Pseudovibrio sp. Tun.PSC04-5.I4: one gene and its partner. The protein of the gene in region 1 binds, or shares a complex with, the protein of each later gene. Links are inferred from orthologs where the notes say so. Each region holds a gene or a part of one and is shown in the gene's direction. Other genes may lie near its edges.

Evidence for each region. The genes of interacting proteins can lie anywhere in the genome.
Region 2: the proteins of trxB (region 1) and trxA are in contact, whole or in part, in a crystal structure (PDB 1F6M), measured with the Escherichia coli proteins. The link is inferred for Pseudovibrio sp. Tun.PSC04-5.I4 from one-to-one orthologs.

What each region holds. Positions count from the first base shown.
Region 1 is NZ_FNLB01000006.1:3,902,761-3,907,433, reverse strand. What follows is about bases 1,094-3,960. They hold trxB (thioredoxin-disulfide reductase), read left to right. Parts: upstream 1,094-1,979; coding sequence 1,980-2,942; downstream 2,943-3,960. Other genes in these bases: BLS62_RS23435 (LysR family transcriptional regulator), read left to right, coding at 2,971-3,882; BLS62_RS23445 (mitochondrial fission ELM1 family protein), read left to right, coding at 1,094-1,917. In the rest of the region: BLS62_RS23455 (hypothetical protein), read left to right, coding at 1-218; BLS62_RS23450 (Lrp/AsnC family transcriptional regulator), read right to left, coding at 321-797; more of BLS62_RS23445, read left to right, coding at 958-1,093.
Region 2 is NZ_FNLB01000006.1:2,695,051-2,698,688, reverse strand. Bases 1-2,735 are described here. They hold trxA (thioredoxin), read left to right. Parts: upstream 1-1,075; coding sequence 1,076-1,396; downstream 1,397-2,735. Other genes in these bases: BLS62_RS17840 (trimeric intracellular cation channel family protein), read left to right, coding at 2,432-2,735; grpE (nucleotide exchange factor GrpE), read left to right, coding at 1,600-2,244; addA (double-strand break repair helicase AddA), read left to right, coding at 1-963. Outside these bases: more of BLS62_RS17840, read left to right, coding at 2,736-3,070; BLS62_RS31390 (hypothetical protein), read right to left, coding at 3,094-3,402. UniProt on the Escherichia coli protein: Participates in various redox reactions through the reversible oxidation of its active center dithiol to a disulfide and catalyzes dithiol-disulfide exchange reactions.

The sequences.
Region 1 (4,673 bases):
TCTGTCACTCCTATTCTAAGTTCCTGCACTACAGCGATGTTGACGGAACCGACTCCCGCCTCTCCGGCAAACCTTCGATATTCCTGAGGAACGCAGTCTACGGCTTCAGCATGGATGAGAACCCAATTGGTCCTTACGATGGACCGGAGGTCCCGTCCAAAACGCGCAGTAACATCAGCTCTGGTACTGTTAATATCACCGTCGGAGCGTGGAACTGATCAAGTTGAGCTAATATCAGCAAAATACACCCCACAAACAAAAACGGCCTTCCAGTACGAAGGCCGTTTGCATATTCAGTGATGTGCTGAGAGGTATTAGAATTACTCAGGCTTATCAATCGGCACATTCGGCTCATCTTTAATGCGACGAATGGTCAGTGCTGTGCGTACATGGTCCACATTATTTGTGGAGGTAACATCGCGGATGATAAAGTTTTGGAAGGACTCCAGATCTTTAGCAGTACAACGCATGATGAAATCAACTTCACCTGATACCATGTAGCTCTCACGAACCAATGGCCACTCTTTAACCTGAGCCTCAAACGCAACGAGATCGGCTTCTGTCTGGTTATGTAAACCAACCATAACAAAAGCGGTTACTTCATAGCCCAGCTGCTTTTCATCGAGTAGAGTACGGTATCCACGAATGAGTCCAGCTTCTTCGAGGGCTCGAACCCTGCGCAAACATGGAGGTGCAGAAATCCCTACGCGGCGGGCCAGCTCCACATTGGTGATGCGGCCATTCCCCTGCAACTCCTTCAAAATTTGCCAGTCGATCGAATCCAGACGCGCTTTCAAGCTCGTCTCCTTTGCTTGTCCTATTGGATTAACAGTTAACCTGTCTTACAACACTGCCTAAAACATGAAGTTAGGCAAAATGCTAGTTTATTGCTCATTGGCGACAGACTATATCAACAATTTGCATTTTGCAGACACTTCCCGAAAGCTGGGGATCAAAATGTCACAAAACCTGTGGGTTTTAACAGATGGCAAAATCGGAGACGTAGCGCAATGCATCGGCGTAGCCGAAGCCTTGGGAATGCCCTACGAAATACGAGTAGTTGCCCCCCGTAAGTTTTTTACTTTTGCGATGCCTTGGGGCCCAATAGACCCTAAAGATTCACCGCACAAGCCAGAAAGCCCACTTGCCCCCCCGTATCCTGCTGTCGCGATAGCCTCTGGCCGCAGAGCGGTGCCCTACTTACGCGCCTTAAAGTGGCTTTCCAAGGGCAAGACCTTTACAGTTTTCCTAAAGGATCCAAAGATTAACAGTAAATTTGCAGATATTGTTTGGGCACCGGATCATGACGCCATAAATGGCAAAAATATCGTAACAACACTTACGTCACCGCATCGATTTTCCGCGCAGAAACTGCAAGCTGCCAGACAGAATCCATTTCCTGAGATCGCGGCCCTATCAAAGCCAAGAGCAGCAGTGCTCATTGGCGGTAATTCTCAGCATCATCAATTCACAGCAGACGACATTACCTCTCTTCTGGGCGGCTTGAAGGATTTAGCGCAAACACACGCATTAATGATCACCTGCTCTCGTCGGACCCCGCGCGACCTTGCAACTGCACTTCACGATCTTGGCAAGTCAGATGAGCATATGTTCTGGAACGGGGAAGGCGAAAACCCGATCATCCAGTACCTAGCCAACGCTGAAATTGTTGTAGTTACAACAGACTCTACCAACATGGTGGGAGAGGCTGCCGCGACCGGAAAACCCATTTACGGCTTCCGTCCAACCGGTACTCACAAAAAGTTTGACTACTTTTTATCAAAAATGCAGGCCTTGGGAGTACTTCATCCCTTTCCCGGCGCCATATTAGCACCTACTTACGAACCCATAGACGCTACACCGGATATTGCAGATGCCATATCCAAAGCGATTGAACAAAAGCGAGCGAACGGATAGAACCCCCACTAACAAAGCGGTGAGACTATCCAACTGCGCACGAAATTTGAGGTTCTAGGGAAATGACTGTTAAGCACACCAAACTATTGATCGTAGGGTCCGGTCCTGCAGGTTACACCGCCGCTATTTATGGTGCCCGCGCAATGCTGGAACCACTTTTGGTCACCGGTGTGCAGGCAGGCGGTCAGCTGACCATCACAACCGACGTGGAAAACTACCCAGGCTTCGCCGATCCAATTCAGGGCCCGTGGCTCGTGGAAGAGATGCGCAAGCAGGCAGAGAACGTCGGTACCAAGATTGTTTACGACACAATTCTGGAAGCTGACCTCTCCAAGCACCCTTTTGAGCTCAAAGGTGACAGCGGAACTCTCTACACTGCCGATGCACTCGTGATTGCAACTGGGGCACAGGCAAAATGGCTAGGCCTTCCATCTGAGGAAAAGTATCAGGCAGGCGGCGTTTCCGCATGTGCAACATGTGATGGTTTCTTCTACCGTGGCAAAGAAGTGTTCGTCATCGGCGGCGGCAACACCGCTGTTGAAGAAGCCCTCTACCTTGCCAACCTCGCAAGCAAAGTGACGCTGGTTCACCGCCGCGATGCCCTTCGTTCCGAAAAGATCCTTCAGGACCGCCTGTTCAAGAACGAAAAGATCAACGTCATCTGGGACAGTCAGGTCGAAGAAATTCTCGGCACTGAAAGCCCAGCTGTTGTAAATGGCATCCGTTTGAAGAACCGTAAGACTGGCAAAACCTCTGAATACCCAACTGATGGTGTATTCATTGCAATTGGTCATGCTCCAGCAGTTGATCTTGTCAAAGATCAAGTGAAAATGAAAGATTCCGGTTACATCTGGACAGAGGCTGATTCAACTCAGACTTCTATCCCGGGTGTTTACGCTGCGGGCGACGTGACAGACGAACATTACCGTCAGGCTGTAACAGCTGCCGGAATGGGCTGCATGGCAGCTTTGGAAGCAGAGCGCTACCTTGCCGCAGTAGCAACAACAAGCGAAGCAGCTGAATAAACAGCTGTAAGAACAGGGGGAAAGACGAATGCCAGGGCGTTCTTTAGATTGGGACAAGCTGCGAATTTTTCACGCAGCTGCACAGGCAGGAAGCTTTACCCACGCAGGCGAAGCACTCAACATGAGTCAGTCGGCAGTAAGCCGGCAGGTAAGTGCGCTGGAAGCTGAGCTGGGTGTTCCCCTGTTCCACAGGCATGCACGCGGGCTGATACCAACGGAACAGGGCGAGCTCCTGTACCGGACAGCCCGTGAAGTTCTGCTAAAACTTGAAACTGTTCAGTCTCGCCTGACTGACTCCAAGGAAAAGCCAAGTGGCACATTGCGGGTGACCACCACCGTCGGCCTGGGCTCCACATGGCTCACACAGCGCGTCAACGAGTTTGTAGACCTTTATCCGGAAATGCAGCTGGAAATCATCTGTAAGGATGATGAGCTTGATCTAGGTATGCGCGAGGCCGATGTTGCGATCCGTCTACGCCAGCCCACCCAGCCAGACCTCATCCAGCGCAAGCTCTTCACCGTGCACTTCCACGTTTACGCCTCCCCGAAGTACATCGAGCGGTTTGGAAGCCCGAGCACTATTGAAGATTTAGACCATCACCGCCTCATCACCATTGGCGAAAACATGGCCAATTACCTGCGTGCCATGAACTGGCTCGCGACGGCTGGCCTGCCCAATGGCGAAAGGCGCGATGTCTCTTTGAGGGTGAACAACCTGTCCGGCATCAAGAAAGCTGTACAAACCGGTGTCGGCATCGCCATTCTGCCAGACTACATGGTGGAACCGAGTGCAGGTATCAAACAGGTAATGTCTGTCACACAGGAAGAGCTGCCAAGCTTTGACACTTACTTCGTTTATCCATCCGAGCTGAAGAATACGGCCCGCGTTACGGCCTTCAGAGATTTTCTCGTTTCCTACGCTGAACGCTGGACGCACTAGAGCTGAACGATCTTCAACCAAGCAGTCGCTTATGAGGCCTTCCCTAACTACTCGGATAACTCAGAAAAACGCTCTTCTGTTTTGCACTGCAAAAACTAGAATTACTTTGAAAGACACAAGGCCCTTCAGTCATGCTGTGGGGCTAGTTTTTCAAGTCGACTATCCCAAAATGACAATATCTTCCGTAGAGTTACCTACCCGATAGTTGTCAGATCCTGCAGGAAAACACCGCGGGAATATAGACCCCCTCAGAATGCATAGCTGCAATGCAAAAATTCACTATTGCTAGAACCGTGCTGCACTGCATATATACACGTGCTGTTGATCAGTTGTTGTCACACCTCTCCTCCCAGTGACATCGACACATGATCAGCTGTTCCCCTCTGGAAGGTGATTACACCCATTAGGTGCTTTATCATTCATCACTTCTAAACCGGACCTTTGGTCCGGTTTTTTTTTGCCCAAAGCCCAACGGCCCTAGCGGCCTTAACGCTTAATCAGGTGAGATAATGCATGAAGCACACCTATACCGGAGACAAACATACCCTCCGCCCGCACATCCAAGGCCGGAGCCTCTCTAGTTTTCACAAAAACACGCGTTCATTTTGAGAACCAGAAAGCGGCAAACCAGAGCTGCACAACATCTGACCTATAGTCGCCTAATTTTTGAGCAGATAAAACAATCAACTATTTGGAAAGCACGCAGAGACAGGCGGATTCACCAGGCTATTTCGCATGGCAACAGGTAGAAAACCCGTCAAAAACAGGGAATTGGCAGACATAGGAATTCA
Region 2 (3,638 bases), 1.2 Mb from region 1 along the record:
CCATGGCATGAGGAAGCGCTGGAGCTGCTGGGGGAAGGCCAAAAGGAAGAATACAGGCGCCTGCTTTATGTTGCTCTCACGCGCGCTAAGGATCGCCTTGTGGTGTGCGGCTGGGCACCAAAACGCGGCCCGCACGATGAATGCTGGTATACACTCACCCGCAATGGTCTGATTGAAGAAGCCCGCGAGCAAAAAGATGCAAACGGTGAAATAGCGTCATGGCTCTGGACAAAAAATGGCATCGACCAGCCTGAGCCTGTGGTGCCGCGCAGTGCTCCAGTCGTAACACGAGAGAATTCGGCATTGCCGGATTGGGTTGCTCATAATGTTTCATCACCAGAACGCATACGCCGTTTGAAACCTTCTGCTGCCTTTGAAGAAATGGATGCCAAGGAAAACATCGAGCAACAAGACCCAAAGGATGCGCTCGAAGCAGCACGCCAGCCAGAAGACTGGCCTTTGGTACGCGGCCGGATAATTCACAGGCTGCTCGAAATCCTGCCAGATTTGCCAGAGGAACAACGCGAGACCTCAGCAGATCGGTTTTTAACAGGGGCACTGCCTGAGCGTTTTGAACGGAACAGAACTCGGTTGCTGGATGACGTGTTTAATACACTGAATAATCCAGAGTTTGCCGAGCTATTTGGGGCAAACGGCAGAGCGGAAGTTCCCATTCAAGGCATGTTGACGGGGGAGGATGGCAAGCCAGTCGAAATCCTCGGGTTGATTGACCGTCTTTTGGTCAATGACGAAGACGTGACCATTCTTGATTTCAAAACCAATGCTGTAGTGCCGCAAACGGCTCAGGGCGTATCTGAAATTTATATTGCGCAGTTAGCTGTTTATAAGAAACTGCTTGCTGAGCTTTACCCAGGTCGCAAAATAAGAGCGCTGCTGTTATATACATCGGGCCCTCGCCTGATAGAAATACCGGTGGAACTCATGAAAACTTTTAATTTCTAACAGAATGTTGAGAATTCGGTCGCTTGACGCTTGGCTCTCGCGTTCTTATTTTCATGACAACAGAGTTCGCTCATTTGGGGGTGACTCGCGCTAAATTATAGAAGAGGCAAAAATGGCCACTGTGAAAGTTGAAGACGGAAGCTTTGAAGCTGAAGTCCTGAAGAGCTCCACACCAGTTCTGGTGGATTTTTGGGCGACCTGGTGCGGTCCTTGTAAGATGATTGCTCCATCCCTGGAAGAAATCTCCGAGGAAATGGCTGGTGCAGTTAAAATTGTGAAGCTGGACATCGACAGCAACCAGCAGAGCGCAATGAATTACGGCGTGCGTTCTATCCCAACAATGATCCTTTTTAAGGACGGCCAGCCTGCTGCGACTCTCGTTGGCGCGCAGCCAAAGGGCAAAATTGCTGATTGGATCAAGCAGTACTCCTAATTTTGGTGGTATTTGCAACGAAATGCTGAGTAAAATCGGGCATTCTGAGGATCTCCGGGCATGTATGTGGCCGGAGGTCTTTTGTTTTTGGCAAACAGTGACTAAATAGGGTCCAAATAATTTTGTAGCATGGGCGCCGAGCAGCAGCCTTGCTTTACTTCGCTCCTAGCAATTTGGAGCAGGTTTCAAGAGACGGGATGACGATGAGCGATCAAAATAAAACTCCGCACACTGAAGAACAGCTGAATCCAGAAGTTGTTGCTGAAGAAGTAGCCTTTGCGAATGAGGCGGAGCAGGTAGAAGCTGCTGTGGAAGTCGATCCAATCGAAGCACTCAGAGCAGAAAACGCAGCTCTCAAAGACCGTACTTTGCGTACGATGGCTGAAATGGAAAATCTACGCCGTCGCACTGAGAAAGAAGTGAAAGACGCTAAGGTTTACGCCATTGCTGGTTTTGCGCGCGATATGCTGGTGGTCAATGACAACCTTGGCCGCGCAATCGATGCACTGCCAGACGAAGCAACACAGAACGATGAGAACCTCAAAGCTCTGGTTGAAGGCGTTGAATTGGTAGAGCGCGAAATGCTCAACCACCTCGAAAAGCACGGCGTGAAGCGTCTTTCCCCAGAAGGTGAGAAGTTCAACCCGCATTTCCATCAGGCAATGTTTGAAGTTCCAAACACAGAAGTGCCAAACAACACTGTTATGAACGTGGTTCAGGCAGGTTACGTCATTGGTGAGCGTGTGCTGCGCCCCGCAATGGTTGGTATTTCCAAAGGTGGTCCAAAGATCGTTCCTGTAACCGACAAAAATGCAGGACCGGGTTCAACACTAGATAAAGAAGCCTAGGCTTTTTCATCTTTGCGAAGTTTCAAAAACGGGTTACTCACTGAGTGGCCCGTTTTTTGTTAGTGGGTCAACTGCGAATCCATTGTAGGGTTTGGGAGTATTGCAGGTATTGGGTTGCTTTTTGTTTGAGTGTGAGTAACACCTCGAAAATCTGAGAAATATTTAAAAATTAACGGGCTTGATGCAAATGCACTCTGAGATCTGGCAGTACTTGGACTTTTTCGGCGTTGCTGTTTTTGCTGTAACAGGCGGGCTAGTGGCCGCGCGTTTGCGTCAGGATTTTATTGCGTTCTTGTTCTTTTGTTCCCTCACAGGAATTGGCGGGGGTACTCTCAGAGACACCCTGCTCGATGTTCCGGTCTTCTGGATTGAAAATAATAGCTACCTCTATGTGTGCGCTGTTGTCTCCGTTGGCATGTGGTTCTTCGCCCACAAGGTAGAAGCTTGGGGGCGTCCATTGAGATGGCTTGATGCCGTCGGAGTTGCCTCCTACTCAGTCATGGGAGCCGCCAAATCGATTTCTTTGGATGATGGCGCAGCTGTTGCCGTGTTGATGGGCGTTGGGACCGCGACATTTGGCGGAATTCTGCGCGATATTATCGCGGGTCAACCTTCTGCCTTGTTACAACGAGAGATCTATCTTGCGGCAGCTCTTGCCGGAGCGATCACCTATACAGCCACAATTTCGGTGACCGGGCAAAGCAATTTAGCTGTAGGACTTGGCTTTGCGATGGCCATGATCTTGCGCGGCGGTGCAATTGCGTGGGGCTGGCATTTGCCGAGCTATGCGCCTCTTAAGAAGTCTGATCTGGACGAAATAGATTAAGGTGTAACCTGATGTGGGCTGCTTCAGCCTACACACACAAAAAGATGCGACCGGCGTTGGCAGATCAGCCAAGGAAGTTCCAGTCGATTTATAGAGCGTGATTTGCTCATAGAAACGGCGACCGGCGCGGTCACCCTGACATAAACTCCGTCAATATCGCCTTCGTCGTGCTTTTGATGAGGCAAGCTCACCAAATCAAGATGCCAGCCCTCCAGAAGCCATTCTCCGCGAATGTGGGCGTTGAGAGGCTGATGCAGAGCAAATAATGTCAGCACCACGAACTGCGCCGCTAGGATCCGTTGTGGTGCGCACGTTGAAAGAAACCCGCTCATGGCATCAGTCAGTTGTTGAGCGCCGGATGAGCTTCTGTTCCTGTTCTGAAGGCGAAGGGAGCTTATTTTCAATCCGCGTACCAATAAAGCCGACCTCTATTGTGTTTTGAGCGGCAAAATAGTGCGATGCAGAGGAGATCAAAAGAGAACTACTATCCCAGTTTGCTGGGCGAGAAACTTTATGATCTCACGGAGATAGCGATACCCGCACCCACACGGAAACCTCTCGATAAGGT